Regions from separate parts of the Streptomyces kunmingensis genome, predicted to be linked through region 2. Evidence: predicted binding sites of a transcription regulator. Region 2 holds the regulator's gene; the other holds the start of a gene.
What was found. Region 2 encodes HspR, which represses chaperone genes until heat shock. Its sites were predicted from a motif close to TTGAGNNNNNNNNNCTCAA; they were not measured.
Positions count from the first base shown of each region.

Region 1: the regulator HspR is predicted to act here: its motif matches at 4,437-4,455, upstream of lon (endopeptidase La).

Region 1 covers NZ_BAAATS010000018.1:105,923-120,685, reverse strand. Annotated here, with positions in the region: gene ABD366_RS22185 (sensor histidine kinase) at 1-957, opposite strand, end outside; gene ABD366_RS22180 (response regulator transcription factor) at 954-1,694, opposite strand; gene ABD366_RS22175 (spermidine synthase family protein) at 1,789-2,475, opposite strand; gene ABD366_RS22170 (rhomboid-like protein) at 2,673-3,461, shown strand; gene ABD366_RS22165 (GNAT family N-acetyltransferase) at 3,628-4,287, opposite strand; gene lon (endopeptidase La) at 4,478-6,895, shown strand; gene ABD366_RS22155 (lysozyme) at 7,087-7,908, opposite strand; gene ABD366_RS22150 (MarR family winged helix-turn-helix transcriptional regulator) at 8,203-8,703, shown strand; gene ABD366_RS22145 (protein phosphatase 2C domain-containing protein) at 8,766-9,554, opposite strand; gene ABD366_RS22140 (nitrate- and nitrite sensing domain-containing protein) at 10,241-13,036, shown strand; gene ABD366_RS22135 (roadblock/LC7 domain-containing protein) at 13,033-13,524, shown strand; gene ABD366_RS22130 (DUF742 domain-containing protein) at 13,521-13,925, shown strand; gene ABD366_RS22125 (GTP-binding protein) at 13,906-14,535, shown strand; gene ABD366_RS22120 (styrene monooxygenase/indole monooxygenase family protein) at 14,578-14,763, shown strand, end outside.
Region 2 covers NZ_BAAATS010000017.1:327,290-342,052, reverse strand. Annotated here, with positions in the region: gene ABD366_RS20975 (DUF397 domain-containing protein) at 1-52, shown strand, start outside; gene ABD366_RS20970 (GNAT family N-acetyltransferase) at 19-537, opposite strand; gene ABD366_RS20965 (hypothetical protein) at 585-1,448, opposite strand; gene ABD366_RS20960 (heat shock protein transcriptional repressor HspR) at 1,568-2,020, opposite strand; gene dnaJ (molecular chaperone DnaJ) at 2,026-3,219, opposite strand; gene grpE (nucleotide exchange factor GrpE) at 3,268-3,963, opposite strand; gene dnaK (molecular chaperone DnaK) at 3,963-5,834, opposite strand; gene ABD366_RS20940 (glycosyltransferase family 2 protein) at 6,060-6,899, shown strand; gene ABD366_RS20935 (glycosyltransferase family 4 protein) at 6,977-8,119, opposite strand; gene ABD366_RS20930 (class I SAM-dependent methyltransferase) at 8,116-8,532, opposite strand; gene ABD366_RS20925 (MraY family glycosyltransferase) at 8,705-9,751, opposite strand; gene ABD366_RS20920 (NAD-dependent epimerase/dehydratase family protein) at 9,754-10,647, opposite strand; gene ABD366_RS20915 ((Fe-S)-binding protein) at 10,978-13,260, shown strand; gene ABD366_RS20910 (FG-GAP repeat domain-containing protein) at 13,473-14,744, shown strand.

The DNA of each region.
Region 1 (14,763 bases), on a different contig from region 2:
GAAGACCCGGTGCCACTCCGACTGCGGGATGCCGGGCCCCTCGTCGAGCACCTCGAGGACCAGGGACTCGGGGGAGGGGCCCCGCCGGGCCCGTACGGTGACGCGGCCGTGCGCCGGCGAGTGCTTCACCGCGTTGTCGATGAGATTCGCCACGACCTGGTGGATGCGCTCCGGGTCGGCGTGCGCCGTCAGCTCGGGCGGCGAGACGTCCAGGTGGAGATGGACGTCGGTACGCGTATGGGTGCCCGAGCCGGAGGCGATGCCGGCGCGCTGGGACACCGCCATGTTCGCCTCCTTGAGCACGCCCGACAGATACGGCCAGACCTCGAAGCGGCGGGCCTTGAGGGGGACCACGCCGTTGTCCAGGCGGGACAGGTCGAGGAGGGTCTCGACGAGCCGGCCGAGCCGCTCCGTCTGCTTCAGCGCGGTGCGCATCGTCTCGGGGTCGGCCGACATGACGCCGTCCACGACGTTCTCCAGGACCGCGCGAAGGCCCGCGATCGGGGTGCGCAGCTCGTGCGAGACGTTGGCGACCAGCTCCTTGCGCTGCTGGTCCTGGGCCGCCAGCTCGTCGGCCATGCGGTTGATCGTGACCGCGAGATCACCGAGCTCGTCGCGGCGGCCCGCACCCCGGACCCGGCGCGTGTAGTCGCCGTTGGAGATGGAGCGGGCCACCGTGTTCATCTCGTCGAGCGGCGCGGTGAGGCTGTGCGCCACGAACTGAGTGATCAGCAGCGTCGCGATGATCGAGAACACGGTGATGAAGCGCAGCTCCGTCGCCGTGTACATCGCCACCATGAGCAGGCCCGTGGTGATGAAGACGGAGACGACGACGAGCGTGCCGAGCTTCGCCTTGATCGAGAAGGGGCGCAGGCCGCCCGTCGCCCAGAGCGGGCTGAGGGGATGCGGCCGGTGGGAGCGGCCGTGCGGTGCCCGGTCCCCGCTGCCAGTGCTCATGACGGGTTCGGCGTCTCCAGTGCGTAGCCCACACCGTGCACGGTGCGGATCCGCTCGGCGCCGATCTTCCGGCGCAGGGCCTTGATGTGGCTGTCGACGGTGCGGGTGCCCGAGGCGTCCGCCCAGTCCCACACCTCGGCGAGCAGCTGCTCACGGGAGAGGACCGCGCGGGGGGTGTTCGCCAGGCACACCAGAAGGTCGAACTCGGTGGGCGTCAGGTGGACGTCCTCGCTGCGGACCCGCACGCGGCGCTGCGCGTGGTCGATCTCCAGCTCGCCGAGGCGCAGGATGCCGCTGCGGGGGGTCGCCGCGGCGAGTGCCGCCCGCTCGACCCTGCGCAGCAGCACGTGGACCCGCGCCGCCAGTTCCCGCATGGAGAACGGCTTGGTCATGTAGTCGTCGGCGCCGACGCCGAGCCCGACGAGCATGTCCGTCTCGTCGTCGCGTGCCGTCAGCATCATGACCGGGACCGGTCGTGCCGCCTGCACCCGGCGGCAGACCTCGAGCCCGTCGAATCCGGGCAGCATGATGTCGAGGATCAGCAGGTCGGGCTGCCATGCCTCGGCCGTGTCGACCGCCGCCGGTCCGTCCTGTGCGGTTTGCACGAGGAATCCCTCGGCCCGCAGCCGGGCGGCGATGGCGTCCACGATCGTGGGGTCGTCCTCGACGACCAGCACCCGTCGCTGGGCACCCGGGGTCGCCGTGCTGCCGTTGTGGGAGGTGTGTGTCTGCTCCATCGCCCCGCCCCTGAATGCGCGCCGTCCTGACGCGCTTGACGCTTGAATGATCTGGGTTTCGGACGTCAGCGTACGGGGAGTTACCGCCGGTCGGCTACGCGGCCCGTACTGCGAGGTGCACCACGTCGGGTACGCCTCGGACAACGGGGATCTCTTCGGTGCGGACCGCCCGGAATCCGGCATTCCGCAAGGTTCCTTCGAAATTTGCGGAGGGCTGTGCGGACCAGACGGCCAGTACCCCGCCGGGGTTGAGGCGGGCCTGGCAGGCGGCGAGGCCCGCGGGTGAGTAGAGGCCCTCGTTGTCCTCGGTGACGGTCCAGTCCGGGCCGTTGTCGATGTCGAGGCAGAGGGCGTCGTACGTGACGGACGCCTCGTGCAGGTGGCGGACCAGATCGGCCTCGATGATCTCGGTGCGGGCGTCGGCGACGGCCTCGGCGGAGAGGGGGCGCAGCGGCCCGTCGAGGTGCCAGTCGATGATGGCGGGTTCCCGCTCGATGACCGTGATGCGGCCCCAGTTGGGGTCCGCCGCGGCGTGGGCCAGGGAGAATCCGACGCCCAGACCGCCGATGAGGAGGCTCGGCCCGGACCGGGTGGGCGGGAGCGCGGCCAGCGCCGCGTCGATCAGGAGCCGCTCCGAGCGGCCGTCGGACGTGTCCATCAGGAACGTGCCGTTGGCGATGATCTGCAGCAGAGCGCCGTGGCGGCGCAGGACGACCTCGCCGAAGGGGCCGGTACGGCGGTCCAGGACGGTGGGCATTTCCGTGACAAAGCTGTCGGGCATGTGGTCATTCTGGTGGGCCGGAGCGGTGGGTTCGAGGCGGACGCCGTCGACGTCCGGGAGGTTGCTGTGAAACTGGTCACATGTGGCGCCTGTCATGGACAGTGGCGGCGGCCGGACCGAAATCTGGGATAGATCTTCAGGGACGGAACTGGGCGAAAGGGAGCTGTGCGAAAGGGTTGCTGCACGGGGAGGCAGGCGTGACGGCCGACGTCGAGACGGTGCCCGCACCTGGGGTCCGGCGTCCGGAGACCGACGTCGAGACGGTGCCCGCACCCGAGGTCCGGCGCCCGGCGGCCGGCATCCCGGCGCAGCCGAGCCCCCCGCCCCTGGAGACCGGGCCACGCCCGCGCCCGAGGCGTGCGCGGCTGCGGCGGCTGCTGCCCACGCCGACCGGGACCCCTTTCACCTTCGCGTACGCCGTCGTCCTCGCCGGCACCTCGCTGTTCATGGAGTTCGCGGACCCGGACACGGTCTCCGCGGCGCTCCGGGCGTCCAGCACCGACGTCACGCACCTGGCGCACTCGCCGGTGCTCGTGCTCGGGGCCAGCGCGCTGTGGATCGCGGGCGGCGTCATGTCCCCGCTCGTGGTCGCGTTCGTGGTCGTGCTGACCGCTCTGGAGCGGCGCACGGGCGGGCTGCGCACCGCCGGTGTCTTCCTGCTCGGCCATGTCCTGGCGACCCTGGCCACCGAGATCCCCGTGGGCCTGTCGGTGATGGCCGGCCACCTTCCCCAGAGCTCGCTGCACCGCCTCGACTACGGCATCAGCTTCGGCGTCGCCGCCAGCATCGGGGCGCTGGCCGGGCTGCTCACCCCATGGCCGCGGTGGCTGGTGCTCGGCGGCTTCGCGGCGATGCTGATCGAGGACCTGGTCGCGTTCACCGACCCGATGACGAACTGGGGGCATCTGCTGGCGCTGGCCGTCGGCGTCGGGACCTGGCCCCTGCTGCGCCGCAGGGTGCCTGGCCGGTCCGCTCGCCGTGGGTAATGCCCCGGTGGGGCGGGTGCGGCACCGTCGTGGCTGGTCGCGCAGTTCCCCGCGCCCCTGAAAGGCGCACTGCGTGCGCCCTCATGGGGCTGCGGCGGAGCCGCATGCTCCAGGGGCGCGGCTAACTGCGCGACCAGCCCCCACCGGCCCGCAGCCGCATGACCCCTCAGCCCACCGCCCCAAGGTGCTTCGCGTTGGTCAGCGGCGCCACGACGTGCCAGCCCACCGCCTCATAGAGCAGGCGGCCCTCAGGGGTGCAGGCGAGGACGGCCCGGGTGGCGCCCTGAGCCGCGGCGGCCGCGTGCAGGGCGGCCATGACCACCCTGCCGAGGCCCCGGCGGCGGTGGCGTAAGGACGTCTCGATCTGGTCGACGACCGCGCTCGCGCCGGTCGGGGCGACCTGGCCGCGCGCGGCGAACGCCCCGTCCGCGTCGGTGACGAGGGCCCGGACGACGCCGCCGCGGCTCCAGGTGCGCAGCCGGTAGCCCGGGGGGACGGCCGGTCCGGCGGTGGGCACCAGGGCCGTCGCCATCAGGAAGTCGCCCGAGCCGTACGGCTGCCACGCGGGGCCGAGCCACGGCAGGACGCGCTCGGGCTCGGCGAAGACCTTGAGGTGGAAGGCGCGGGCGCGCGTCGACTCGGCGGCCTTGCGGACGTCGTCCTCGCGCACCCCGTCGTTGACGGCGCCGAGGACGTGCCGCCCCGGCTGCTCCGGCAGGCCCACATGGACCGTGTACCCCCAGGGTTCGACGAGCGGGGGAGCCGCCCCGCGCGACACGACCCAGCCGTCCACCCAGTCGCGTACGAGATCGGCGTCGCCTGCCATGAACACACCCCCGGTGGGAGAGAGACCCGATAGGGCCCCCGTAATAGTCACTGGCGCTGTTCGCACCTTACGGGGGTCCATTTCTGCTGGGACAGGTGCGATCGCTGAGAGCGAACACGTGGCTGGGAACATTCGGAGGCGCTCGAGCATTGAGTCGACATAGCTCAACTTGACTGCCGAAGGGGAGATCATGGCTTCGACGTCCACACCGCTCACCCTGCCCGTGCTGCCGCTCGACGACGAGGTCGTGCTGCCCGGCATGGTGGTGCCCCTGGACCTGAACGACACGGACGTCCGCGCCGCGGTGGAGGCCGCCCAGGCCGCCGCCCGATCCAGTGGGGACAGCAAGCCGAAGGTGCTGCTTGTTCCGCGCATCGACGGCACGTACGCGAACACCGGTGTGCTCGGCACCGTCGAGCAGGTCGGCCGCCTCGCCGACGGTGACCCCGGCGCCCTGATCCGCGGCCGCGGCCGCGTGCGGATCGGCGCGGGCACCACCGGACCCGGCGCCGCCCTCTGGGTGGAGGGACTGACCGTCGCGGAGGAGGTGCCCGAGCCCCTGCCCGGCGCCGTCACCGAGCTGGTCAAGGAGTACAAGGCGCTCGCCACCAACTGGCTGAAGAAGCGCGGCGCCTGGCAGGTCGTGGACCGCGTCCAGCAGATCGACGACGTGTCCGTCCTCGCCGACAACTCCGGATACTCGCCCTTCCTCACCACCGACCAGAAGATCGAACTCCTGGAGACCGCCGACCCGGTCGCCCGCCTCAAGCTCGCCACCGAGCAGCTGCGCGAGCACCTCGCCGAGCAGGACGTCGCCGAGTCGATCGCCAAGGACGTACAGGAAGGCGTCGACAAGCAGCAGCGCGAGTTCCTGCTGCGGCGCCAGCTCGACGCGGTCCGCAAGGAACTGCGCGACCTGAACGGCGAGGCGGAGGGCGAGGAGTCGGACGACTACCGCGCCCGCGTCGAGGCCGCCGACCTGCCAGAGAAGGTCCGCGAGGCCGCGCTCAAGGAGGTCGAGAAGCTGGAGCGGTCCAGCGACCAGTCCCCCGAGGGCTCCTGGATCCGCACCTGGCTCGACACCGTCCTCGAACTGCCGTGGACCGAGCGGACCGAGGACGAGTACGACATCAAGGGCGCCCAGGAGATCCTCGACGCCGAGCACGCGGGCCTGGAGGACGTGAAGGAGCGCATCACCGAGTACCTGGCCGTGCGCAAGCGGCGCTCCGAGCGCGGGCTCGGCGTCGTCGGCGGCCGTCGCGGCGGCGCCGTGCTCGCCCTCGTCGGCCCGCCCGGCGTCGGCAAGACCTCGCTCGGCGAGTCCGTGGCGCACGCGATGGGCCGCAAGTTCGTCCGCGTCGCCCTCGGCGGCGTCCGCGACGAGGCCGAGATCCGCGGCCACCGCCGTACGTACGTGGGTGCCCTGCCGGGCCGCATCGTGCGGGCGATCAAGGAAGCCGGGTCGATGAACCCGGTGGTCCTGCTCGACGAGATCGACAAGGTCGGCTCCGACTTCCGCGGCGACCCCGCCGCGGCCCTGCTCGAAGTCCTCGACCCGGCGCAGAACCACACGTTCCGCGACCACTACCTGGAGGTCGAACTCGACCTCAGCGATGTGGTGTTCCTCGCGACCGCGAACGTCCTCGAAGCCATTCCCGAGGCACTGCTCGACCGTATGGAACTGGTGCGGCTCGACGGCTACACCGAGGACGAGAAGGTCGTCATCGCCCGCGACCACCTGCTCCCGCGCCAGCTGGAGCGGGCCGGTCTGGAGAAGGACGAGGTCACGCTCGACGAGAGCGCGCTGCGCAAGCTCGCGGGGGAGTACACCCGGGAAGCCGGTGTCCGTAACCTGGAGCGCTCTGTCGGCCGGCTGCTGCGCAAGGTGGCCGCGCAGCACGAACTGGGCGAGCGTGAGCTGCCGTTCACGGTGACCGACGCCGAGCTGCGGTCGCTCATCGGGCGGCCGCACCACGTGCCCGAGTCCGCGCAGGACCCGGCCGAGCGGCGCACGGCGGTGCCGGGTGTCGCGACGGGGCTCGCCGTGACCGGCGCCGGGGGTGACGTGCTCTACGTGGAGGCGTCCCTCGCCGACCCGGAGACGGGCGCGGCCGGACTGACCCTCACCGGTCAGCTCGGCGACGTCATGAAGGAGTCGGCGCAGATCGCGCTCTCCTTCCTGCGCTCGCACGGCGCGGAGCTGGAGCTGCCCGTCGCCGATCTGAAGGAGCGCGGCGTGCACATCCACTTCCCGGCCGGGGCCGTGCCCAAGGACGGGCCGAGCGCGGGCGTCACCATGACGACCGCCCTTGCCTCGCTGCTGAGTGGGCGTCTGGTCCGGACGGATGTGGCGATGACCGGGGAGGTTTCGCTGACCGGGCGGGTGCTGCCCATCGGGGGCGTGAAGCAGAAGCTGCTCGCCGCGCATCGGGCCGGGATCACTACGGTGATCATCCCGAAGCGGAACGAGGCGGATCTGGATGATGTGCCGGCCGAGGTGCTGGAGAAGCTGGATGTGCATCCGGTGACGGATGTGCGGCAGGTGCTTGAGCTGGCGCTTGCGCCCGCTTCTGCCCCGGCGGATCTGGAGGTTCCGGTCGCGGCGTGACGGGTGTGGCCGGATAGTGCAGGCCCGGGTTCTCTAGGGAGCCCGGGCCTGCGCGTACCGTCACGGGGCACTGCCCCGGACCCCGGTCCTCAATCGCCGGACGGGCTTGTTTTGACCGGACGGGCTTGTTTTGACCGGACGGGCTTGTTTTGACCGGACGGGCTTGGTTTGGCCGGACAGGCTTGGTTGGGTCAGCCGTTGGCCAGTGCCTGGACTCGGTCCAGGGCGCCGTTGAATTTGTTGTGGTCGCCGACCGTCGGACCGCTCGACGTGTACTGCCAGATCGTCTGGACGCCCCAGCCGGCCGGCAGGGTGCCCACGGTGGAGGCGTAGCGGGCGATCCACAGCGGGTTGGTGGAGCCGAACGCGGCGGAGTTGCCCGTGCACTGGGTCCACCAGCTCGTCGCCGTGTAGATCACGGCGTCGCGGCCGGTGCGCGCCTTGTACTGGTTCACGAAGTCCCGGATCCACGTGACCATCCCGGCCGCCGTCTTGCCGTAGCAGGCGGCGCCGTACGGGTTCCACTCGATGTCGAGCACGCCGGGCAGCGTCCGGCCGTCCCTCGACCAGCCGCCCCCGTGGTCCACGAAGTAGTTGGCCTGCGTGGCGCCGTTCGTCGTGTCGGGGGTCGCGAAGTGGTAGGCGCCGCGGATCATGCCCACGTTGTACGAGCCGTTGTACTGCTGCGCGAAGTACGGGTTCGTGTAGTACGTGCCCTCCGTGGCCTTGGCGTAGGCCCACTTCACGCCGCTGCTCCAGAGGGTCGACCAGGCCACGTTGCCCTGGTGGCTGCTGACGTCGACCCCCTCGGTCTGGGTGACCCTGCCGACCGGGCCCTGGCCGGTGTCGCCGTCGTGCGCGGCCACGCCCATGCCCATACGGGCTTCGCCCCGGGCGGGGACGTCGGCGGCCTGCGCGGCGCTCGGCAGGGTGAACAGGAGGGAGAGGGCGGCGAGCAGGGCGCCGGCGGCGACGCTTCTACGCTTGGGGGTTCCGGGTCTGTGCACGGGCATTGCATGCCTCCATGAAGGCCGTGGGGGACCAGCGCGGCGCTGATCGGGGACCTGTGCCGGGTGTGCGACCTGTCGACATGTCTCTCCGGCGGCACGGCCGGCCGGATTGATAGCGAGCTGGAATGGACATGCCATGCATGACGCTACGCATGTAGACCGGCGGGTGGGAAGAGGGACCGGATGCTGCCGTTGGTCTACTCCTGCGAAATACTGACGGAGCTGCGGTAATGGCGGCAATTGGCGAAAACTTTCAGAACCGGGAAACCCGGGGAAACTCTGGCCATGGGTGCTGACGTGCACGAAGACGGGAACGGCGAGCGGCAGAGCGCCGAACGGGACACGAATTCCGCGCCCGCGCCGACTGGTGTGGACCACGAATTCCTCGCCCTGGAGCGGGAGTTGACGGTATTCCTGCGCCGGGCCCGGGCCTCCTCGGGCGAGATGGCCCGTGAGGTCCATCCGGACCTGGAGCCGGCCGCGTACGGGCTGCTCGTGCGCCTGGAGGAGTGCGGGGCGCAGCGGGCCACCGAACTCGCCGCGTACATCGGGGTCGGCAAGGCCACGATGAGCCGCCAGCTGCGCGCCCTGGAGGACCTCGGCTTCGTCGCCCGTGAACCCGACCCGGCCGACGGCCGCGCCTGGCTCATCTCCCTCACCGAGCGCGGCCGGGCCGACTTCGGGCAGGTGCGGGAGGCGCGGCGCATGAGGTACGTGCGACAGCTCGCGGGGTGGGACCGGGTGGAGGTGGCGGAACTGGCGCGGCTGCTGCACCAGTTGAACGCCGGGGCGGAGTAGATGTTCATCAGCCCCGCCTTGCGGACGAGAGGCAGCGGGGTACGGGGCGGAGCCCCGTGACGCTAGAACTCCGCGTACACCAGCGTCGCGTCGTCGTGGGTTTTGCCGTGTCGCAGATACGTACGGGCCTGCGCATCCGCGTCCTCCAGCGCGCGGACCCGCGCCACCACCGCCTCCGCGCCCTCCTTGCGTATGAGGGCGAACAGTTCGGCCCAGTCGCCCTCGTGGAACTTCTCCACCCAGCGCGTCACTCCGTCGGTCAGCGCGGCCAGTGCCCGGACCTGAGTGCGGGGGAGGGTGCCGGTCACGGCGCGGGTCGCCACCGTGGGGTCGGCGGCCGCGGTGAAGAAGCCGCCCTCCTTGTTGCGTACCGTCGCGTCGGCCACCTCGTCCGAGACCAGGGAGGCGCGCGGGACCCGGTCGAGGCGGTCGTCGAGCAGCACCGACACCGCGCCGTCCGGGGCCTCGACGAGCAGCGCCGAGTCGGACAGCACCAGATGCTCGACCCGCTCCGCGTCCCAGCGGGCCAGGACGACGGTTGCCTGTGGCGTGCGCGGGTGAGAAAGGTCACAGGTCGGGCGGTGGGCGTCGGCGGTGCGGGTGATGGCCGCCGCGAGGATGGAACGCAACGTCATATCCCGGCGTGAAGCGGACAGTTCGGCCAGGGCCGAGCCGAGCCGGGCGGTGAACCACGGGACGGAGTGCAGGCAGCCGTCCTCGGTGGGCGGGGGTGTGACACCGTCCAGAACGACCAGCGATCCGCCCTGTCCGCAGGCCGGAACCGAGATCGACGCGTAGTCCTCGTTCGGGCGGTCGGGGGCGCCGGGTTCGGTGGTCAGTTCGATGCGCATTCGGCCAGTCTGCCTGAGGTCTGCACGGGAGTGGCCGATCTGTGCGGGTTGGCCTGTACCGGCAGGTGGGGCGCCTGTTTTGGGGCGGAATGATCAACTCCGTTGAGGCGTGGCGGGGCATCTTGCCAAAGCCTGTGAAAGACGTCCAACCGGCGCACTGTGGGCGCGTCGGCGCCGGGTCCGGGGAACTTGCTCCCCAACTCCCCCTCGATGTTCACTCCTTCGGGTGGCGGGCAAGGTGATGTGCGCCCCCTGCTCACCGGCACTGGAATGGTCAGGAGCCATGCCAGAGGAGCGCGTGGGTTGACGGTCCGTCACCTGCGCCCATGGGTAGGACGAGTCAGGAATGCGAGCACCAGGTGCGGAACACCTCCGGCGGTAACGGGGCCAGTGGGACGGGTGGGCCGGATGGTGCGGGTGGCTTGGAATCGGCGGCATTGAACCCGGCGGACGCGGGCAGCCCCGGCCCCGACTCCACCGACCCCGTCACCGGGAACACCCCGCAGCCCCCCTCACCTGGCACCACCCCGAAACCTGGCACCACCCCGAAACCTGGCACCACCCCGAAGCCGGCCTCCGTCGAAAGCACCCCGAAGCCTGCGCCCACCTCGGCCGCCGGCGCGCCGCAGCCGGCTCCCGCCCCCGCAGGGAAGGGCAAGCGGGCCCGGGTGCGGAGCCGGTTGATCGTGGCTGTCGCCGTGGTGGCCGCGGCCATCGTGGGGGCCGGGGCGCCGACCATCGTGGCCGCCTCCGGGCGGGTGGGGGAGTCCCAGGGGCTCGTCGACGACGCCGAGCGGACCCAGCAGGCCCTCGCGCTGTCGCACGCGCTGGCCGACGAGCGCGACGAGGTCAGCGCCTTCATCGCCGCGGGACGCCCCAAGGGGCAGGGCCTCAGCGAGGAGCGCAGCGCCCGCGTCGACCGGCAGGTGGACGAACTGCGCGTCGACGCGACCGGGTCCCTGCGGCGCACCGTCGACGATGTCGCCGCCGTCCGCCGCGCCGCCCTCACTGGCAAGGGCTCCGCCCTGGAGGCGCACACCTCGTACTCCAAGGCCATCACGGAACTGCACCGGCTCGCCGAGGAGCTGGCCGACGCGATGCCGCCCCGCGCGGGGTCCGGCGCACACGCCCTCGCCGACCTCGACCGCGCCGTCGACCAGGCCTCCGCCGCCCGCGGCCTGCTGCTCGCCGCGTACGCCGTGCCGGAGCCGACGGACACCACGACCGTCATCGACCCCGTCACGGGGTTGCCCAAGACCGTCGCGAGCGAGGACTCCGCCGAGAGCAAGCGGCGTGACGAGCTGAGCGCCGCCGCCCAGCAGGCCCGCGTCCGCGAACAGGCCGCGCTCGACGACTTCCGCGACTCCGCCCCGGCCGCGTCCGTGACCGCCTACGACTCCACCGTCACCGGGCCAGACGTCACGAAGGCCGACAAGTACCTGACCCGGCTGACCGACGCCCCGACCCTGTCCGAGGACGAGCTGGCCTACGACGCGAAGAGCGTCGACGCCGCACTGACCTCCCGGATCGACGCGATGCGGGGCGCCGAGTCCGCGCTCGGCGACCAGCGCGTCAAGAGCCTGGAGGCGCTGCGCGACGACGACGTCGACGGCCTCGAACTCCGTATCGCGCTGGTCGGCGTCTGCCTCCTCGCGGCCGTCGGCGTCGCCATGGGCACGGCCCGCTCGCTGACCCGCCCGCTCGCCGTGCTCCGCATCGGATCCGCCCGGATCGCCGAAGCCCCGGCCACCGAGGAACCCGTCAAGTTCACCGGGCGCAACGACGAGTTCGCCCAGGTCATCCGCTCGGTCAACGCCCTGCACGCCCACGCCGTCGCCCTCCACGAGCGGCAGGGCACCCTGGAGTCCGACCGCAAGCACCTCATCGGCGAGCGGCAGCGCATGGCCGACGACCGCGACGCCCTGCGCGCCGAACTCGCCGATGCGAGCGAGCAGTTGGAACGCGTGCGGAACTCGATCCACAGCACGTTCGTCAACCTCGCCCTGCGCACCCTCGGACTCGTCGAGCGACAGCTCGGGGTCATCGAGGGCCTGGAGGACCGCGAGCAGGACCCCGAGCGGCTCGCCACGCTCTTCAAGCTCGACCACTTCGCGACCGTCATGCGGCGCCACAGCGAGAACCTGCTCGTCCTCGCCGGAGCCGAGCACGGCCAGCAGCACGCCGGTTCGGTGCCGCTCGTCGACGTCCTGCGCGCCGCCGTCTCGGAGATCGAGCGCTACGAGCGCGTCCGGATCGCCGCGCTGCCGCCGCACGCCCACATCGCCGGGTTCGCCGCCGACGACCTCAGCCACCTCGTGGCCGAACTCCTGGAGAACGCCACGTCGTTCTCGCCGCCCGACGCCGCCGTCGAGGTCTCCGCCTGGCTCCTGGAGAACGGCGAGGTCATGCTCTCCGTCCAGGACGAGGGCATCGGCATGGCCGAGGACCGGATGCGGGAGCTGAACGGCCGGCTGTCCGCCTTCTCCGCCGAGCAGAGCCACGACCCGGAGGACGAGGACGGGCTCGGGCTCGGTCTGTACGTCGTCGCGCGGCTCGCCGCTCGGCACGGCGTGCGGGTCCGCATGCGCGAGCAGAAGCAGGGCGGTGTCGCGGCCGTCGTCGTGCTGCCCACCGCGCTGCTCGCCGCCGCACCCGCCGTGGCGGCGCCGCCGCCCGTGCCGGTGCCGGGCGGTGCCCCCGCCGTGCATCTGCCGGGCTCCGAGGCCGAGGCCAACTCCAACATCCTGGACGGCCGCTCCACGGACCAGCCCCTCACACCGGCCCAGGACCCGGCACCCGCCCCGGACCCGGACGCCCCGGACCCGCTCATCGCCGCAGCCGAACAAGCCGTCCGCGAGGCAGAGGCAGAGGCAGAGGCAGATGCGCAGGCGCAGGCCGAGGCCGAGGCGCGACCAGAGGCAGAGGCAGAGGCAGAGCCCAGGACGGAGGCCGAGTCCGAGACCACCATGGAGCTCGTCGCCCCGCCGCGGCCCGACGACTCCGGCCCCGGCCCACACGAGCACACCCCGGACGAGAGCCCCGCGGAGCCCACCGCCCCGCAGGACCCCGCCGAGCCCACGGCCGCGCAGGACCCCGTCGAGCCCACCGCCGCGCAGAATCCGGCGGAGCAGACCGCCGCGCAGAACCCGGCGGAGCAGACCGCCGCGCAGGACCCCGCGGAGCCCACCGCCGAGGTGCCCGCGCAGCGCTCCCCGCAGTGGGAGCGTGTCACCGACAAGGGCCTGCCCAAGCGCACCCCGAGGGTGACCGCGCCCGCCGCCGCCCCGAAGCCGCGCACCGGCGCCGTCGACGCGGACGCGCTGCGCCGCAGGCTCGGCGGCTTCCACACCGGCGCCCAGCAGGGCCGGCGCGCCGTGGAGGCGGAGATCGAGGACGCGGCGCCCGCGACCCGGACCGGGACCGGGACCCAGGAACGTATCGGAGAAGCCAAGGGGGACTCAGCCGAGGAGGCAAGCAGTTGACTGCGCCCACCCCTGCACTCAACAACCCCGCGCTCAGCAGCGAAGCACGCAATCTGCACTGGCTGCTGACCAATCTCGTAGAGGAGGTACCAGGGCTCCTCTCCGTCGCGGTCGTCTCGTCCGACGGACTGCTCCTGCTCTCCTCCGACCCCGGGAGGAACACCGAGACCCCCGTCGACCGCAGCGGCGGGCCCAAGGGCTCCAGCGCCGACCTGGCCACCATCGTGTCCGGCGTCGGCAGCCTCACCATCGGCGCCGCCAAGCTCATGGACGGCGGCGGCGTCAAGCAGACCATGGTCGCGATGGAAGAGGGCAGTGTCTTCATCATGTCCATCAGCGACGGTTCCCTGCTCGGCGTGCACGCCACCCCCGACTGCGACATGAGCGTCGTCGCGTACCACATGGCGCTCTTCGTCGGCCGGGCCGGGCACGTCCTGACGCCCGAACTCCGCAGCGAACTGCGCCAGTCGATGGAGAGCGCCCGGTGACCAGTCCCAAACTCCCCGTACGAGGCGGCGACAGGAAACCCGCCCGCGTACGCCCCTACTCCCTGACCGGCGGCCGCACCCGCTTCGGGCACGTCCTGCTCGTCGAGACGTTCATCGCGAGCACGGCCGCCATCGAGGGCCCCGACGAGCGCCTCGAAATAGGGAAGGGAACGCTCGCCGGCGTCATGCCGGAAATGCGTGCCATCGTCGAGCTGTGCCGCCGGATGCGCACGGTCGCCGAGATCGCCGCGCTCCTGAAGATGCCCCTGGGTGTGGTCCGCGTCCTGCTGAGCGACCTCGCCGACCAGGGAAAGATCCGCGTGTACGGAACCGGCCACGGCCCGGGCCAGCCGGACCGCGCGCTCCTGGAAAGGGTGCTGAGTGGACTCCGCCGTCTCTGACCTCCTCGCCGGACTTCCCGGCGAGGAGGAGCAGCTGCAGGCCTGGCAGACGGACACCACCCGGGCCCCCGTCGCCACGAAGATCGTGGTGGCGGGAGGCTTCGGCGTCGGCAAGACGACCCTGGTCACCGCCGTCTCGGAGATCGAGCCCCTCCAGACGGAGGCGCTGATGACCCGGGCGAGCGAGGGGACCGACGACCTCACCGCGACGCCGGACAAGACGACCACGACGGTCGCCATGGACTACGGCCGTCTCACGCTCGACGACGACCTGGTCCTGTACCTGTTCGGCACTCCGGGCCAGCAGCGGTTCTGGTTCATGTGGGACGACCTGGTGCGCGGCGCGATCGGCGCCGTCGTCCTCGCCGACACCCGCCGGCTGCCGGACTGCTTCCCCGCCCTCGACTACTTCGAGAGCTGCGGACTGCCGTACATCGTGGCCGTCAACCAATTCGACGGATCCGAGGAGTACGAGGCGGCCGACGTGCGCGAGGCCCTGACGGTGCCGCCGCACGTACCCGTGCTGATCATGGACGCGCGCCGCCGGATATCGGCGATCGAGACGCTGCTCGCCCTGGTCGGCCACGCCCTGGACGTCACGCCCGAATAACTCCGATGATCCGTAAGCCAGTCACCAGTTAGAGGCAGCCGTATGTCGCGGAAGATACTCGTCGTCGGAGCCGGTCAGTCCGGTCTCCAGTTGGCCCTGGGGCTCCAGTCCCACGGCTACGAGGTCACCCTGATGTCCAACCGCACCGCCGACGAGGTCCGCTCCGGGCGGGTCATGTCGACGCAGTGCATGTTCCACACCGCGCTCCAGCACGAGCGCGACCTCCAG
Region 2 (14,763 bases):
GGCGGAGTTTCTCGCCGGTCAGCCCTCGTACTCCGTCAGGTCGATCGCGTAGAGCCGGAAACCCTCGTCCTCCCCGGTGAAGCTCATGCCGAGCTTGTCGAGCACCTTCGCCGAGGACGTGTCGCCGGGTGCGGTGGCCGCGACGACACGGTCGATGCCGCGGTCCTGGAGGGCGAACTCCAAGGTCGCCTGGGCCGCCTCCGAGGCATACCCCTGGCCCCAGAACTGGCGTGCGAGCCGCCACTGGATGCCGATGTGCTCCGCGATCCGGGGCGGAGCGTCGGGAACGTAGAGGCCGACCGCGCCCGCGAGCTCGCCGGAGCCGAGGAGTTCGACGGCGAAGAGGCCGAAGCCCTCGTCGCCCCACTCCTCCTCCCAGCGCTCGATGTCCTCGGCACTCTCGTCGAGGGAACGCGGGGCGCCATCGCCGATGTACTGCATCACGACAGGGTCGGCCTGGATGTCGGCGAGCGGCGCCAGGTCGTCGTCGGGCGACCAGCGGCGCAGGAGGAGGCGAGGGGTACGGATCTCGGTCATGGGTCCATCCTGCGGCATGCCCCAGGACGGCGCGGAGAGCGGCCCGGCTACGGGAGAGCGCCCTTGTCCGGACGCCAGTCCAGGGCCAGTGCCTGCACCCCCTGCGCGGCGCCGGCGATCCGGGAGGACAGGGCGGGCTCGGCGCCATGCTGCCGGTACCTCGTGTCCAGTTCCAGCACCACCGTTGCCAGGACCTCGACCTGCCCGAGAAGTTCGCGCAACCGGCTGCCGGCCTCCGCGCCCCGGCCCGCGGCGGTCACCAGGGCACGCCACTTCAGGTTCTCCAGGTCGAGGTCCAGCTCGTCGAGAGCGACGAAGCCTGCGTCCTTGATCGCGCGACAACCGCGGATCGCGTCGCACGCGTGCAGCACCTGGACGGCCAGCGCGCCCTCGGCGCTGTCCAGGTCCCGCCGGAGCACGTAACGGTGATGCATGCGGCGCAACACCTCCGCCTGCGAGGTGACACCGCGCACGACCGCTCTCCCCCGGCTGGGCACGGCGTCGTTCCACAGCGGCGCATGCTCGAAGTGGTCGCCGTCGCGTCCGAACACGACCCGGTGCAGATGCTTCCACTGCCCGTACGGGAGGTCCGGGTCGGTCATCACCGGTTCGTCCAGGCGCCGGGCGTAGTCCGCGACGTACAGCTCGATGAGCTCTTCGAGGGCCGTGCTCCGCGCCGCCGGCACGGTGTCCCGCACCTCGGGTCCGCTCCGGCCCGCCGGGTCGGCCTCGACGGTCTCCCCGTCCAGGCGCGGCAGCACGGTGTTCGTCAGCGCGCGGGCCGCCGCCGACAACTCCCGCGCCCGCGCGGGCTGCGGATGCTCCGCCGCCGCCTCCCACAGCCCGGCAGCCATCCGCCGCAGCCCCCGGACCAGCTCATCGACCCGCGCCTCGACATCCTGCTCAGTCATGTGCCCCCCTGCTCCATGGCCGATAACTGTGGATTCAAGCAAGCGACGGCGGGCCTGTACAGAGAAAGGGCCCGGAGTCCAAGACTCCGGGCCCTCTCACCTGTTCCGAGCGAAGAGCGTCACTGCTCGGACGACCGCTTGGGCCGCCACACCACCAGCGCACTGGTCTGCTGGACCTCCTGGTACGGGACCAGGTCGCGGCGGTACGAGGCGTGTACCGCCGCCTCACGTTGCTGCATCGTGGCGGCGGCTCCCTCCACGGCGGCGGAGAGCTCCGCCACGCGGGACTGGAGCGCCGCCACCTGGTTCTCCAGCTCGATGATGCGCTTGATGCCCGCGAGATTGATGCCCTCGTCCTGCGACAACTGCTGGACGGTGCGCAGCAGTTCGATGTCGCGGGCCGAGTAGCGCCGGCCACGGCCCGCCGTGCGGCCGGGTGAGACCAGGCCGAGGCGGTCGTACTGGCGCAGTGTCTGCGGGTGCAGGCCGGATAGCTGGGCCGCCACCGAAATGACGTACACCGGGGTTTCCTCGGTGAGTTCGTACGGGTTGGTGCGACGCCGGCCGTCCATCTCGCTCAAGCTCCCTTCGCGGCCTGAAACAGTTCTGCCCGCACATCGGTGTCCTCAGTCGCCTTGCGGAACGACTCGAGGGCCGAACGGGCCTCGTCGGAAAGGTCCTGCTCCTGGGGGACGGCCACCTCGACCGTGACCAGGAGGTCGCCACGCGTGCCGTCCTTGCGGACGGCGCCCTTGCCGCGGGCCCGCATCGTCCGCCCGTTCGGCGTGCCCGGGGGCAGCTTCAGGGTGACGGCGGGGCCGCCGAGCGTGGGCACCTTGACCTCGCCGCCGAGCGTCGCCTCGGTGAACGTGACGGGCACGGTCACCGTGAGGTTGTCGCCCTTGCGGCCGAAGACGGGGTGCGAGTCGACGTGGACCACCACGTACAAGTCGCCTGCGGGGCCGCCCCGTTCACCGGGAGCGCCCTTGCCGCGCAGGCGGATGCGCTGGCCGTCGGAGACACCGGCGGGGATGCGGACCTGCATGGTGCGCGAGGACTTGGCCCGGCCGGAGCCCTTGCAGACCTCGCAAGGCGTTTCGGCGATGAGGCCGCGGCCCTTGCAGTCCACACACGGGTCGGTGAGGGAGAAGCCGCCACCGCCGCCCCGCGAGACCTGCCCGGTGCCGACGCAGGTCGGGCACACGCGCGGCGTGCCGTTCTTGTCGCCGGTGCCGGAGCACGCCTTGCAGGGGGACTGGGACGACATGCGCAGTGGAACCGTCGCGCCGTCCACGGCCTCGGTGAAGCTGAGCGACACCTCGGACTCGATGTCCTGGCCGCGGCGCGGCTGGGTACGGGTACCCGCGCCCGCGCCGCCCCGGTTGAACAGGCCGCCGAAGACATCGCCGATGCCGCCGCCGAACCCGCCCTGGCCCTGGCTCTGGCCCTGGGCGCCGCCACCGAAGAGGTCGCCCAGGTCGAAGTTGAACGATCCGCCGCCGCCCCCGCCGGGTCCCGGACGGAACCCGCCGTTGCCGAACAGGGCGCGCGCCTCGTCGTACTCCTTGCGCTTCTTGGGGTCCCCGAGGACGTCGTTCGCCTCGGAGATCTCCTTGAAGCGCTCCTCCGCCTTCTCGTTGCCCTTGTTGGCGTCGGGGTGGTTCTCCCGGGCGAGCTTGCGGTACGCCTTCTTGATCTCGGCGTCGGTGGCGTCCTTGGGGACGCCGAGGACCTTGTAGTAGTCCTTCTCGATGAAGTCCTTGGTGCTCATCGGCCTCGACGTCCCTCCTCACTCACATCAGTTTCTCCGCGGATGACGTCAGCCCTCGTCCGGGCCACCGCTCTCCTTCTCCGCGTCCGCCTCGGGGGCGTCGGCGGTGTCCGACGTGCCCGCCTGCGCGCCCGGCTGCGGCTCGGCCACGGCCACCCGCGCGGGGCGGATGGTCCGGTCACCGATCTTGTAACCCGGCTGCAGGATCGCCACACAGGTCGTCTCGGTGACGTCCGGCGCGTAGCTGTGCATCAGGGCCTCGTGGACCGTCGGGTCGAAGGGCTCGCCCTCCTTGCCGAACTGCTGGAGGCCCAGCTTGGCCGCGACCGTCTCGAGCGACTCCGCGACGGACTTGAAGCCGCCGACGAGCTCGCCGTGCTCACGGGCCCGGCCGACGTCGTCGAGGATGGGCAGCAGCTCGGTCAGGAGGCTCGCCACGGCGATCTCCTTGACCTGCACGCGGTCCCGCTCCACACGGCGCCGGTAGTTCTGGTACTCGGCCTGGAGGCGCTGGAGGTCCGCGGTGCGCTCGTTGAGCGCGGTACGCACCTGGTCCAGCTGGGCCGTCAGGGCCACGTCCTGCGCGGACGCGGCCGCCTTGCTCGTGTCCCCGGCCGGGGCCGCCGGGCCCTCCTGGAGGGAGGACTCGGGGGCCTTCGGCTCGGCGTCATCAGCGGTGGCGCCGGAGGGGACGTCGGGCTGCTCGGCGTTCTCGTCGCCGAGACCCGGGGTCTCCTCGGTCATCAGGCGGCGCCACCCTTCGCGTCGTTCGGCTTCTCGTCGTCGACGATCTCGGCGTCGACCACGTCGTCGTCCTTGCCCATGTTCGGGCCGGCGGCACCCTCGGCACCCGGGGCTGCGCCCTCGGCACCCTGCGCGCCCTGGGCGTCGGCGTACATGGCCTGGCCCAGCTTCTGCGAGACGGCGGCGACCTTCTCGGTGGCGGTGCGGATCTCGGCCGAGTCCTCGCCCTTGAGCTTTTCCTTCAGCTCGGTGACGGCTTCCTCGACCTCGGTCTTGACGTCACCGGGGACCTTGTCGGCGTTGTCCGCGAGGAACTTCTCCGTCTGGTAGACGAGCTGCTCGCCCTGGTTGCGCGACTCGGCGGCCTCGCGGCGGGCGTGGTCCTCCTCCGCGTACTTCTCGGCCTCTTCGCGCATCCGGTTGACCTCGTCCTTCGGCAGCGAGGAGCCACCGGTGACGGTCATCTTCTGCTCCTTGCCCGTGCCGAGGTCCTTGGCCGTGACGTGCATGATGCCGTTCGCGTCGATGTCGAAGGCGACCTCGATCTGCGGGACACCGCGCGGGGCCGGCGGCAGGCCCGTCAGCTCGAACATTCCGAGCTTCTTGTTGTACGCCGCGATCTCGCGCTCGCCCTGGTAGACCTGGATCTGCACCGACGGCTGGTTGTCCTCGGCCGTCGTGAAGATCTCGGAACGCTTGGTCGGGATCGTGGTGTTGCGCTCGATGAGCTTCGTCATGATCCCTCCCTTGGTCTCGATGCCGAGGGACAGCGGGGTGACGTCGAGGAGCAGGACGTCCTTGACCTCGCCCTTGAGGACACCGGCCTGGAGGGCGGCGCCGATGGCGACGACCTCGTCCGGGTTCACGCCCTTGTTCGCCTCGTTGCCGCCCGTCAGTTCCTTGACGAGGTCGGCGACGGCGGGCATACGGGTCGAGCCACCGACGAGAACGACGTGGTCGATCTCGGAGAGCTGGATGCCCGCGTCCTTGATGACGTTGTGGAACGGCGTCTTGCAGCGCTCCAGAAGGTCGGACGTGAGCTGCTGGAACTGGGCGCGCGTGAGCTTCTCGTCCAGGTGCAGCGGGCCCTCGGCGGACGCCGTGATGTAGGGCAGGTTGATCGTGGTCTCGGTCGAGGACGAGAGCTCGATCTTCGCCTTCTCGGCGGCCTCGCGCAGACGCTGCAGCGCCATCTTGTCCTTGGCGAGGTCCACGCCGTGGCCGTTGTTGAACTGCTTGACCAGGTAGTCGACGACGCGCTGGTCCCAGTCGTCACCACCGAGGTGGTTGTCACCGTTGGTGGCCTTCACCTCGACGACGCCGTCGCCGATCTCCAGGAGGGACACGTCGAAGGTGCCGCCACCGAGGTCGAAGACGAGGATCGTCTGGTCGTCCTTGTCGAGGCCGTACGCCAGGGCGGCGGCCGTCGGCTCGTTGACGATACGCAGGACGTTCAGGCCCGCGATCTCGCCGGCCTCCTTCGTCGCCTGACGCTCCGAGTCGTTGAAGTACGCCGGGACGGTGATGACCGCGTCGGTCACCTTCTCGCCCAGGTAGGACTCCGCGTCGCGCTTCAGCTTCTGCAGGATGAAGGCGCTCATCTGCTGCGGGTTGAAGTCCTTGCCATCCAGGTTGACCTTCCAGTCAGTGCCCATGTGGCGCTTGACGGAGCGGATGGTCCGGTCCACGTTCGTGACCGCCTGGCGCTTGGCGACCTCGCCGACGAGCACCTCGCCGTTCTTGGCGAAGGCGACGACGGACGGCGTGGTCCTGGCGCCCTCGGCGTTGGTGATGACGGTGGGCTCGCCGCCTTCGAGAACGCTGACGACGGAGTTAGTCGTGCCCAGGTCGATGCCGACCGCACGTGCCATTTCGATTCCTCCAGCTGATACTTGAGTGGAACTGACTCAAGACTGCAACACCACCCCCCTCCCCGTCAACAGACATGAGCCGCACCCACTCAACTTTTATCCTGCGCTTATGGGCAGTCTTCTGGGAAAGCCGCTCTGACCAGCGCGTTCGCTCAGCTGCTGGCGGGCCGTACGACGCAAGGAGCCCTCGTGGAACTGCCCCGGGTAGCCGTCGTAGCCGTCCTGATGGTCAGCCACAACCGTCGCACCACCACCCTCGCGGCCCTCGACGCGCTCGCCGCACAGCGCGGCCTTCCCGCCGGGACGCACGTACGGGTCCATCTGGTCGACGCGGGCTCCACCGACGGCACCGCACCGGCCGTGCGCCGCGCCCACCCCGGCGTCCAGGTGACGGCCGTCGGGCCCGACGTCTACTGGGGCCAGGGCACGCGCCTCGCCAGCCGCAACAGCCGCGCGGCCGGCATCCCGGAACCCACGCACCAGCTGTGGCTCGACGACGGCGTCCGCCTCGCGCCGGACGCGCTGGCCCGCCTCCTGGACGTGTCGGCGGACTTCGACGAACAGGCCGTCGTCGTGGGCGCCGTCCGGCGCGACGGCGTCACCGCCCGCTCGGGCCGCCGCCGGCACGGCCGCACCCTCGCCCTCGTCGAACCGTCCGAGGGCCCCGAGCCCTGCGACACGTACGACGGCGACGTGGTCCTGCTGCCCTGGGCCGTACGGGAGCGGGTCGGCGACATCGACAAGGTCTTCCGGCACGGCATGGGCGACTACGACCACGGCTTCCGGGCCCGTCGCGCGGGCGTCGCCGCCTATGTCGCCCCGCGTCCCGTAGGCGACCGCCACGCCGGTGAGCGTCCGGCGGGCCGCGCCCCGTACGGGTCCCGCGAACCCGGCATCGGCGTACGCGAGGCGCTGCGGCGGCGGGCCTCCCAGCCGGAGCTGCCGGTGTGGCAGTGGTGGGTGTACTGCTGGCGGCACACGGGCGTGCGGGCGCCGGTGCTGATGGTGGCGCCGTACGTGGTGACCGTGGCGCGGGCGCTCGCGGCGGGACGCGCCACGCCTTGAGGCCTGTCTTTGAATTCCCTTCTGCGCCCCGACGCCGGGTCAGCCATCGGGCCAGTTGTCCCGTCAGCCGTCAGCCGTCAGCCGTCAGCCGGCTCTGTGAGGGCGGCGTACAGGCGCTCGGTCCGCTCGACCCACGCCTCCTCCCCGTACCGCTTCGCGTAGACCCCGCGGCAGTGCGCGCGCAAGGTGGGGAAGATCCGTTCGGCGGCGTCCAGGGCCGCGGGCAGTTCGGCGTCCCACGCGGTGACGGTGCCCGTGCCGTCGGCGCGCACGGCACGCGGCGCGGCCGACCCCTCGAAGGCGAGCACGGGCAGTCCCGCCGCCAGGGCCTCCGGGTAGACGTGCGGCACGGTGCCCGCCACCCAGCGGCCGGGCAGGACGAGGCCCCGGTATCCGGGCAGCGCGCGGCGCAGCGCGGGCCGTTCGACGACGCCGAGGAACCGTACGGACGCGGGCGCCGCCGCCCGGCACGCGGGCTCCGACGGGCCCGCGCCCACGACGTCGAGCCGCCGTCCCGCGGGCCAGCGGCGCAGCAGGCCGAGGATGTTCTCCTCCGGGGCGAGCCGCCCGACGACCACCCAGGCACCGTCCCCCTCCGCGGCCTGCGCATCGTCCGCCGCGGGCACGTAGTTGGGCACCACCGTGAGCCGTTCCGCCGGGAGTCCGGCCCGCTCGTAGGTGGACCGGCTCAGCTCGGAGAGCACGATCACGCGGTCGGCGCGCCGCAGCAGCGGGTCCTGCCGGATCCCGCCGCGGGACGCCCAGGCGAGCGGCAGCGTGGCGAGCGGCCCGCTCCACCGGCAGCCGTGCCGCATCCCGGCCCACCGGTCGCCGTCGACGCACCGGGCGCAGGGCGCGCCGTCCGGGTCCTGGCCGGCCGCCGCGCACAGCGGGCGGTAGTTGTGCAGGGTCGCCACCAAGGGGCGGGTCCACTCGGCGGTCCAGGAGCGGCCGGGGCCGGGGGGCAGGGTGTGGACGTGCACCACGTCCGGTGCGAAGGCGCGCAGCACGGGCAGCGGACCGCGGCCGTACCCGGTGGCGAGGGTGACGGCACGGCGGGCCGCGTACCGGGAGGCGGTGCGCGGACCGTCGGTCCGGGTGGCGAACAGGCGGACCTCGTGGCCCGCGCGGCCGAGGGCGGCGGCCTGGTCGAGCACGGCCTCGTCCTCGCCGCCGGGCACGGACGGGCCGTGGAAACCGTGGACCAGCGCGACCTTCACGCGAACACCGCCTCCTTTGCCACCCCGGTCCGTACGAGGGCCAGGTCGACGCCGAACTCCCCTGCCCCGGCGAGTACTTGAGGCAGTTCCGGCTCCGAGTCGACCTGGAGCAGCACCCGTTCCCCGGGCGCCACGACGTCCTCCCACACCCCGTCCAGGCGCCGCACCCACGCACGGTCCCGGTCGCCGAGCGCGTACGGCAGCACGTGCCAGTCCACGTCGCGGGCGGCAGCCCTGCGCACTCCGGCCCGTGGCCCGCCGAACGGCTCGAAGGAGACGATCCGCCCCCGGTAGCCGCGCCGCCGCAGCGCCCGCCCGAAGGCACCGTCCTGACCGCCGGAGTCCAGCACCAGATCGATCTCGAAGTGGGCGATTTGCCGCACCAGTTCCCGCATCCGACCGAGACCCGTCATACGTCTGCTCCCTTGCGTCTGCGCTTACCTGTACGTCTTCGTGCGCGTGGCTTACCTGTACGTCTTCGTGCGCGTGTGGGGATGGGAATCGGGGATGGGGATACGGGGACGGGGCGGGCCAGGGAGATCGCGCGCCGGGCCCCTCGTGTCACCCGGCGCCGGGCCCCTCGTGTCACCCGGCGTCGGCCCGCAGCAGGTCCGCCCGCTCGACCGGCGCCGCCCGCACCCGTCTGCGGCCCCCATAGACCGGCACGCGCAACAGCAGCACCACGGACACCAGCGCGGCCCCGCCCAGCCACCAGAGCACCGACGGCCCCACGGCTCCGCGGTGCAGCAGCACCCCGGTGGCCGTGCCGAGCGTGGCGGCGGCGCCGAGTACGACCGCCACGCCGGGCGGGGTGAGCCCGAGCCGGCGCAACCGGTGCGCGATGTGGTCCGGGCCGGGGCGCAGCACCCCGCGCCCGGCCAGCCGCCGTGCCACGACCACCAGCACCGCGTCGGCGGTCGCGACGACGGTCAGCGCGAACAGCGCGGCGGGCGTGGTCTCCCGCGCGTGCCCGACGTTCACGAGCAGGGCCGCGCAGGCCACGAGGAACCCGGTGAACAGCGCGCCGCTGCCGCCGGGGAGGACCCGGGCCGGATGCCAGTTCAGGGTGAGGAACCCGGTGAGCGAGGCGGCGAGCAGGCCGAGGACGACAGCGAGCGAGCCGGATCCCTGCGCCCCCGCGCACACGCACAGGCCGAGCGCGGTGACGACGCCGACCACGCCGAGGGCACCGTCGAAGGCGGCCGGCAGTGTGAAGGCGTTCGTCACGAAGAGGATCCACAGCACGGCCAACGCGCCCGTGGCGAAGCCGAGTTGGGTACCGTGCACGACCACGCTGGCCGCCCCCGCCTCCACGATGATGCGGGCCCGCGCCCCCATCGGCCGCAGGTCGTCGAGGAGGCCGAGGAGGGCGACGGCGCCCGCGGCGAGCAGCAGGGTGCCGGTGCCGGAGTCCAGCGGGACGAGTCCGGAGGCGGCTCCCGCACCCGCGACGACGGCCGTGGCACCGGCCACCGCGACCCCGCCGAGGCGCGGCACGGACCGGGTCTGCGCCGCCCGCCCGCCGCGCCGGGCGACGCCGAACGAGGTGCGCGCCGCCAAAACCCGCAGCGCCGCGGTCAGTCCGGCGGCGAGCGGCAGCGCGGTCGCCGCGGCGGCGATCCCGTACAGCACGTTCAGAACCGGGCCGGGGCGGCGACGGCGGCGGCAGCGGGCGGGAACAGCGCGGGGGCCGCGGGCCCCGGCACCGAGCCGCGCGCGTCGGCCAGTGCGGCGTCGACGATCTCCGCGAGCCCGAGTTTGGGCTCCCAGCCGGTGAGCGCACGAAACCCGCCGGTGACGTCCGGCCCCCGCGTCGCCATCCCGTCCCGCCGCTCACCGACGCCCCCGTCCTCGTCCTCGTACGGCAGGAACCGCAGCGGTGACGCGGTGCCGGAGCGTTCGGCGACGAGGGCCGCCAGTTCGGCGGTGGTGGTCTCCTGGGCGCCGCCGATGTCGAGGATCTCGCCGCTCGTGTCGGGGAGGGCGAGCAGGCGCAGGAGTCCGTCGACGGCGTCGGCGACGTGTGTGAGGCGGCGGCGCCCGGTGCCGTCCCCGTGGACGGTGAGCGGCCGGCCCGCGACGGCCTGCGCGGCGAGGCGCGGCACGAGGGCGCCGGGCGACTGGCGCGGCCCGGCGGTGTCGGGGAGGCGGGCCACCGTGACCGGCAGCCCGTGCTCGCGGTGGTGGCCGAGCGCGAGGAGTTCGTCGCTCGCGCGGGAGGGGGCGAGCAGCAGCGGGAGGCCGTACCGGCAGGCGGTCTCGGCGACGAGCCGGACGTCGACCGGGGCCAGCTGGACCACCGCGTCGCAGCGGCCGGTCAGCTCGTCGAGGAGGCGCCCGTCCAGGACCGACCCGCGGACGAACCGCAGCTTGCGGTCGGGCCAGGCGGCGGCGAGATTGGCGCGGTGGCCGCCGGACAGGTCGTCGAGGACGACGACGGTGTGGCCCCGGTCGATCAGCGCGTCGGTCAGGTGCGAGCCGATGAAGCCCGCGCCTCCGGTGACCAGGTACGTCAGGGGTGCGGTCATCGTGTGGGGCCCCTCATGAGGTGCGGTATCGGGGTGACACCGGGCGGTATCGGGGTGACACCGGCGGGCCACGCCCGGTCGGAGCCCTACATAAGCTATTCCGTTATGTCCAAATATGGGGTGAATAACACGATCAGCTTTGGCGAGGGCTCCCGGGAGGACCTCCCGGAGGCCCCTGGCGAGGGCACCCTCAGCGACGCAGATCACGACCCGGGCGACTACATTGCGATCGCGTAAGTGGGTAGTCTCAGACGGACTGCATAAGTTACCGCTTAGTAATCACGAGTACGTCAAAGAAGAGACCACCTCGCAGGCCCGAGGAGCCCCCAAATGCAACTCGCCGCGATCATCGTGTCGCTGGTTCTGATCGTGGTCGGTGTGGCCCTGTTCGCCCGCGCCGTCCTGCAGATCTACAACTTCATGCGGCTCGGCCAGAACGTGCCCGCGGGCACCCGCACCGACGAACCCGTCCAGCGCACCGTCACCGTGGCCAGGGAGTTCCTCGGCCACACCCGGATGAACCGCTGGGGCATCGTCGGTGTCGCGCACTGGTTCGTGGCGGTGGGCTTCTTCTCGCTGCTGCTGACGATCGTCAACGCCATCGGCCAGCTGTTCCAGGCCGACTGGCTGCTGCCGGTCATCGGCGAGTGGGCGCCGTACAACGTCTTCGTCGAGTTCATCGGCACGATGACGATCCTCGGGATCCTGGTCCTGATCGTGATCCGCCAGCTGAGCCTGCCGCACAAGCCGGGCCGCAAGTCCCGCTTCGCCGGCTCCAACTTCGGCCAGGCGTACTTCGTCGAGGCCGTCATCCTCATCGTCGGCGTCTGCATCTTCATGCTGCACGCCCTCGAAGGCGCCCAGCACCACGTCGACAGCTACGAAGCCTCGTTCTTCATCTCGTACCCGGTGATCAACTGGCTCGAGGGCATGGACGTCTCCACGCTCCAGAACCTCACCTACTTCTTCGCCGGGCTGAAGATCGCGACCTCCTTCATCTGGATGATCACGGTCGCCCTGAAGACCGACATGGGCGTCGCCTGGCACCGCTTCCTCGCGTTCCCGAACATCTGGTTCAAGCGCAGGGCCGACGGTGACACCGCGCTCGGCGAGCTGCTGCCGATGACCTCGCAGGGCGAGGCGATCGACTGGGAGGACCCGGCCGAGGACGCCGTCTTCGGTGTCTCCCAGGTCGAGCAGTTCTCCTGGAAGGGCCTGCTCGACTTCTCCACCTGCACCGAGTGCGGCCGCTGCCAGTCGCAGTGCCCCGCCTGGAACACCGGCAAGCCCCTCTCCCCCAAGCTCCTGATCATGTCGCTGCGCGACCACGCGCACGCCAAGGCCCCGTACCTGCTCGCGGGTGGCGGCAAGGACATGGAGGGCAACGAGAAGGCGACCGAGGAGCAGCTCAAGGACGTGCCCGCCGCCGCTCTCGCGGAGGCCGAACGCCCGCTCATCGGCACGCTCGAGGAGAACGGCGTCATCGACCCGGACGTCCTGTGGTCCTGCACCACCTGCGGCGCCTGCGTCGAGCAGTGCCCGGTCGACATCGAGCACATCGACCACATCGTCGACATGCGCCGCTACCAGGTGATGATCGAGTCCGCGTTCCCGTCCGAGGCGGGCACGATGCTCAAGAACCTGGAGAAGAAGGGCAACCCCTGGGGCCTGGCGAAGAAGCAGCGCCTGGAGTGGCTCAAGGAGCTCGACTTCGAGGTGCCGGTCGTCGGCAAGGACATCGAGGACCTCACCGAGGTCGAGTACCTGTACTGGGTCGGCTGCGCGGGTTCGCTCGAGGACCGCGCCAAGAAGACGACGAAGGCCTTCGCCGAGCTGCTCCACATCGCGGGCGTCAAGTTCGCGATCATGGGCGGCGACGAGAAGTGCACCGGTGACTCCGCCCGCCGCCTGGGCAACGAGCCGCTGTTCCAGCAGCTCGGCCAGGAGAACGTCATGTCGCTGAACATGGCCTTCGGCGAGGAGTACGACGACGACGGCAAGGTGACCACCGAGTCGAAGAAGCCGAAGACGGCGAAGAAGATCGTCGCGACCTGCCCGCACTGCCTCAACACGATCGGCAACGAGTACCCGCAGATCGGTGGCGACTACGAGGTCATCCACCACACCCAGCTGCTCCAGCACCTGGTGGACGAGGGCAAGCTCGTCCCGGTGACGCCGGTCGAGGGCATCATCACGTACCACGACCCGTGCTACCTGGGCCGCCACAACAAGATCTACTCCCCGCCGCGCGAGATCATCGCCAACGTGCCCGGTCTGCGCAACGAGGAGATGCACCGCCACAAGGAGCGCGGCTTCTGCTGCGGCGCCGGCGGCGCGCGGATGTGGATGGAGGAGCGGATCGGCAAGCGCATCAACAACGAGCGTGTCGACGAAGCCCTCTCGCTCAACCCGGACATCGTCTCCACCGCCTGCCCGTTCTGTCTCGTCATGCTGACCGACTCGGTCAACGGCAAGAAGAACGACGGCAAGGCCAAGGAGTCCGTCCAGGTCGTCGACGTCGCGCAGTTGCTGCTCGACTCGGTGAAGACCCCGGCCGACCCGGCGGGCGAGCCGGAGACCGAGGACGCTCCGGAGCCGGAGCCCGTGAAGTAGCCGCATTCCGTACGCGGTTTCCGTACGCGGTCGAGGGCGCCCCAGCTGTACGGGGCGCCCTCTTCGCTGTCCGGCACCGGCACCCGGCGTGACCAACCCGGCACCCCCCGCCCCTTAACGATCCCTGCCCCCGTCGGCATCATGAGACGGAACGGACACACACGCACACACACGACGCAGAGCCGGCACACACGGCGGGGCGGGGCTTGCTGATGACGGGCACACAGGCACACGGCTGCCAAAGACGGGCGCTGGGCGCCTTGTTACTGGCTGCCTCGCTCACCGCCTGCGGCGGCGGCCACGACGACACCGACGCCGACGCCTCCCACCGCCCCGTGGCCGTGGCGGGCAAGGCACAGCGCGCGGCCCAGCCCGTACCCCGCGGCTCCGGCAGCAAGGTGCCGTACGACTTCAACGGCGACGGCGCCCCCGACCTCGTACTCGACGAGCTGGCGCACGACGGGCTCGGCGACGACGCCGGCATCGGGATCGTGTACGGCCGCAAGGGCCACGGACTGGTCCCGGGGGCACGGCAGTTGCTCTCCCCGGCGAAGTACGCGGCGCCGACGAAGGGGCAGGCCCCCGCGGCGTTCGGCTCCGAGGCGAGCTGCGATCTCGACCAGGACGGATTCGCGGACCTCGTCGTCTCGACGGACCCGCCCTACGACGGGCAGGGACAGCCGCCCGTCCCCCTCCAGCTCCTCTTCGGCTCGCCCACCGGCATCTCCGGCAAGGGCGTGAAGCTGCGCATCCCGGCGCAGGCACGTTTCGGCAACGACTGGCCGGACCAGCCCGTCTGCGGCGACTTCGACGGCGACGGCAGGGACGACCTCGTCGTGCACGCCAGCGCGGACCGGCTCACCTTCCTGCCGGGCCCGTTCACCCGCGCCGGCGCCGCACGCGGCACGGCCCGCATCGCGCAGGCCGCGGGCAACGTCCCGGTCGGCCCGGCCGCCGACCTCGACGGCGACGGGACCGACGACGTCCTGGTCCGCGCCCACTCCGGCACCGCCCGCTCGGCCCTCGTCCGCGGCGGCCCCCAGGGCCCCGGCGCGCCGGGCACGGCCTACCCGGCGGGCTCGGACGTCGCCTTCGGCCGGTTCGGCGGCGGGTCCTCGCGGGCCGCGGCCGTGCTCACCTCCTCCGGCCTGAAGGTGGCCGCGGGAGGCACCCTGAAGGTGTCCGGCACCGCGCTCGACGCCGGCGACCTCGACGGGGACGGCCGCACCGACCTGATCGTCTCGGGCGGCAAGGACGTACGGCTGGTCCGCGGCGGAACCCGACCGGTGCCCGGCACACCGGGCACGGGCCGCGTCGTGGCGGTAGCCGACTTCGACGGCGACGGCCGCGACGACGTGGTGCTCCAGCGCACCGACGAGGCGGCCCCCGACAAGGACACGGTCGTGGTCCTGCGGGGTGCGCGCACGGCGTCCCTGCTCACCGCAGCCCCCCAACTCACCTTCAACACAGCCGAGTTCAACTAGCCCCTTCGGGCAGTTCTTC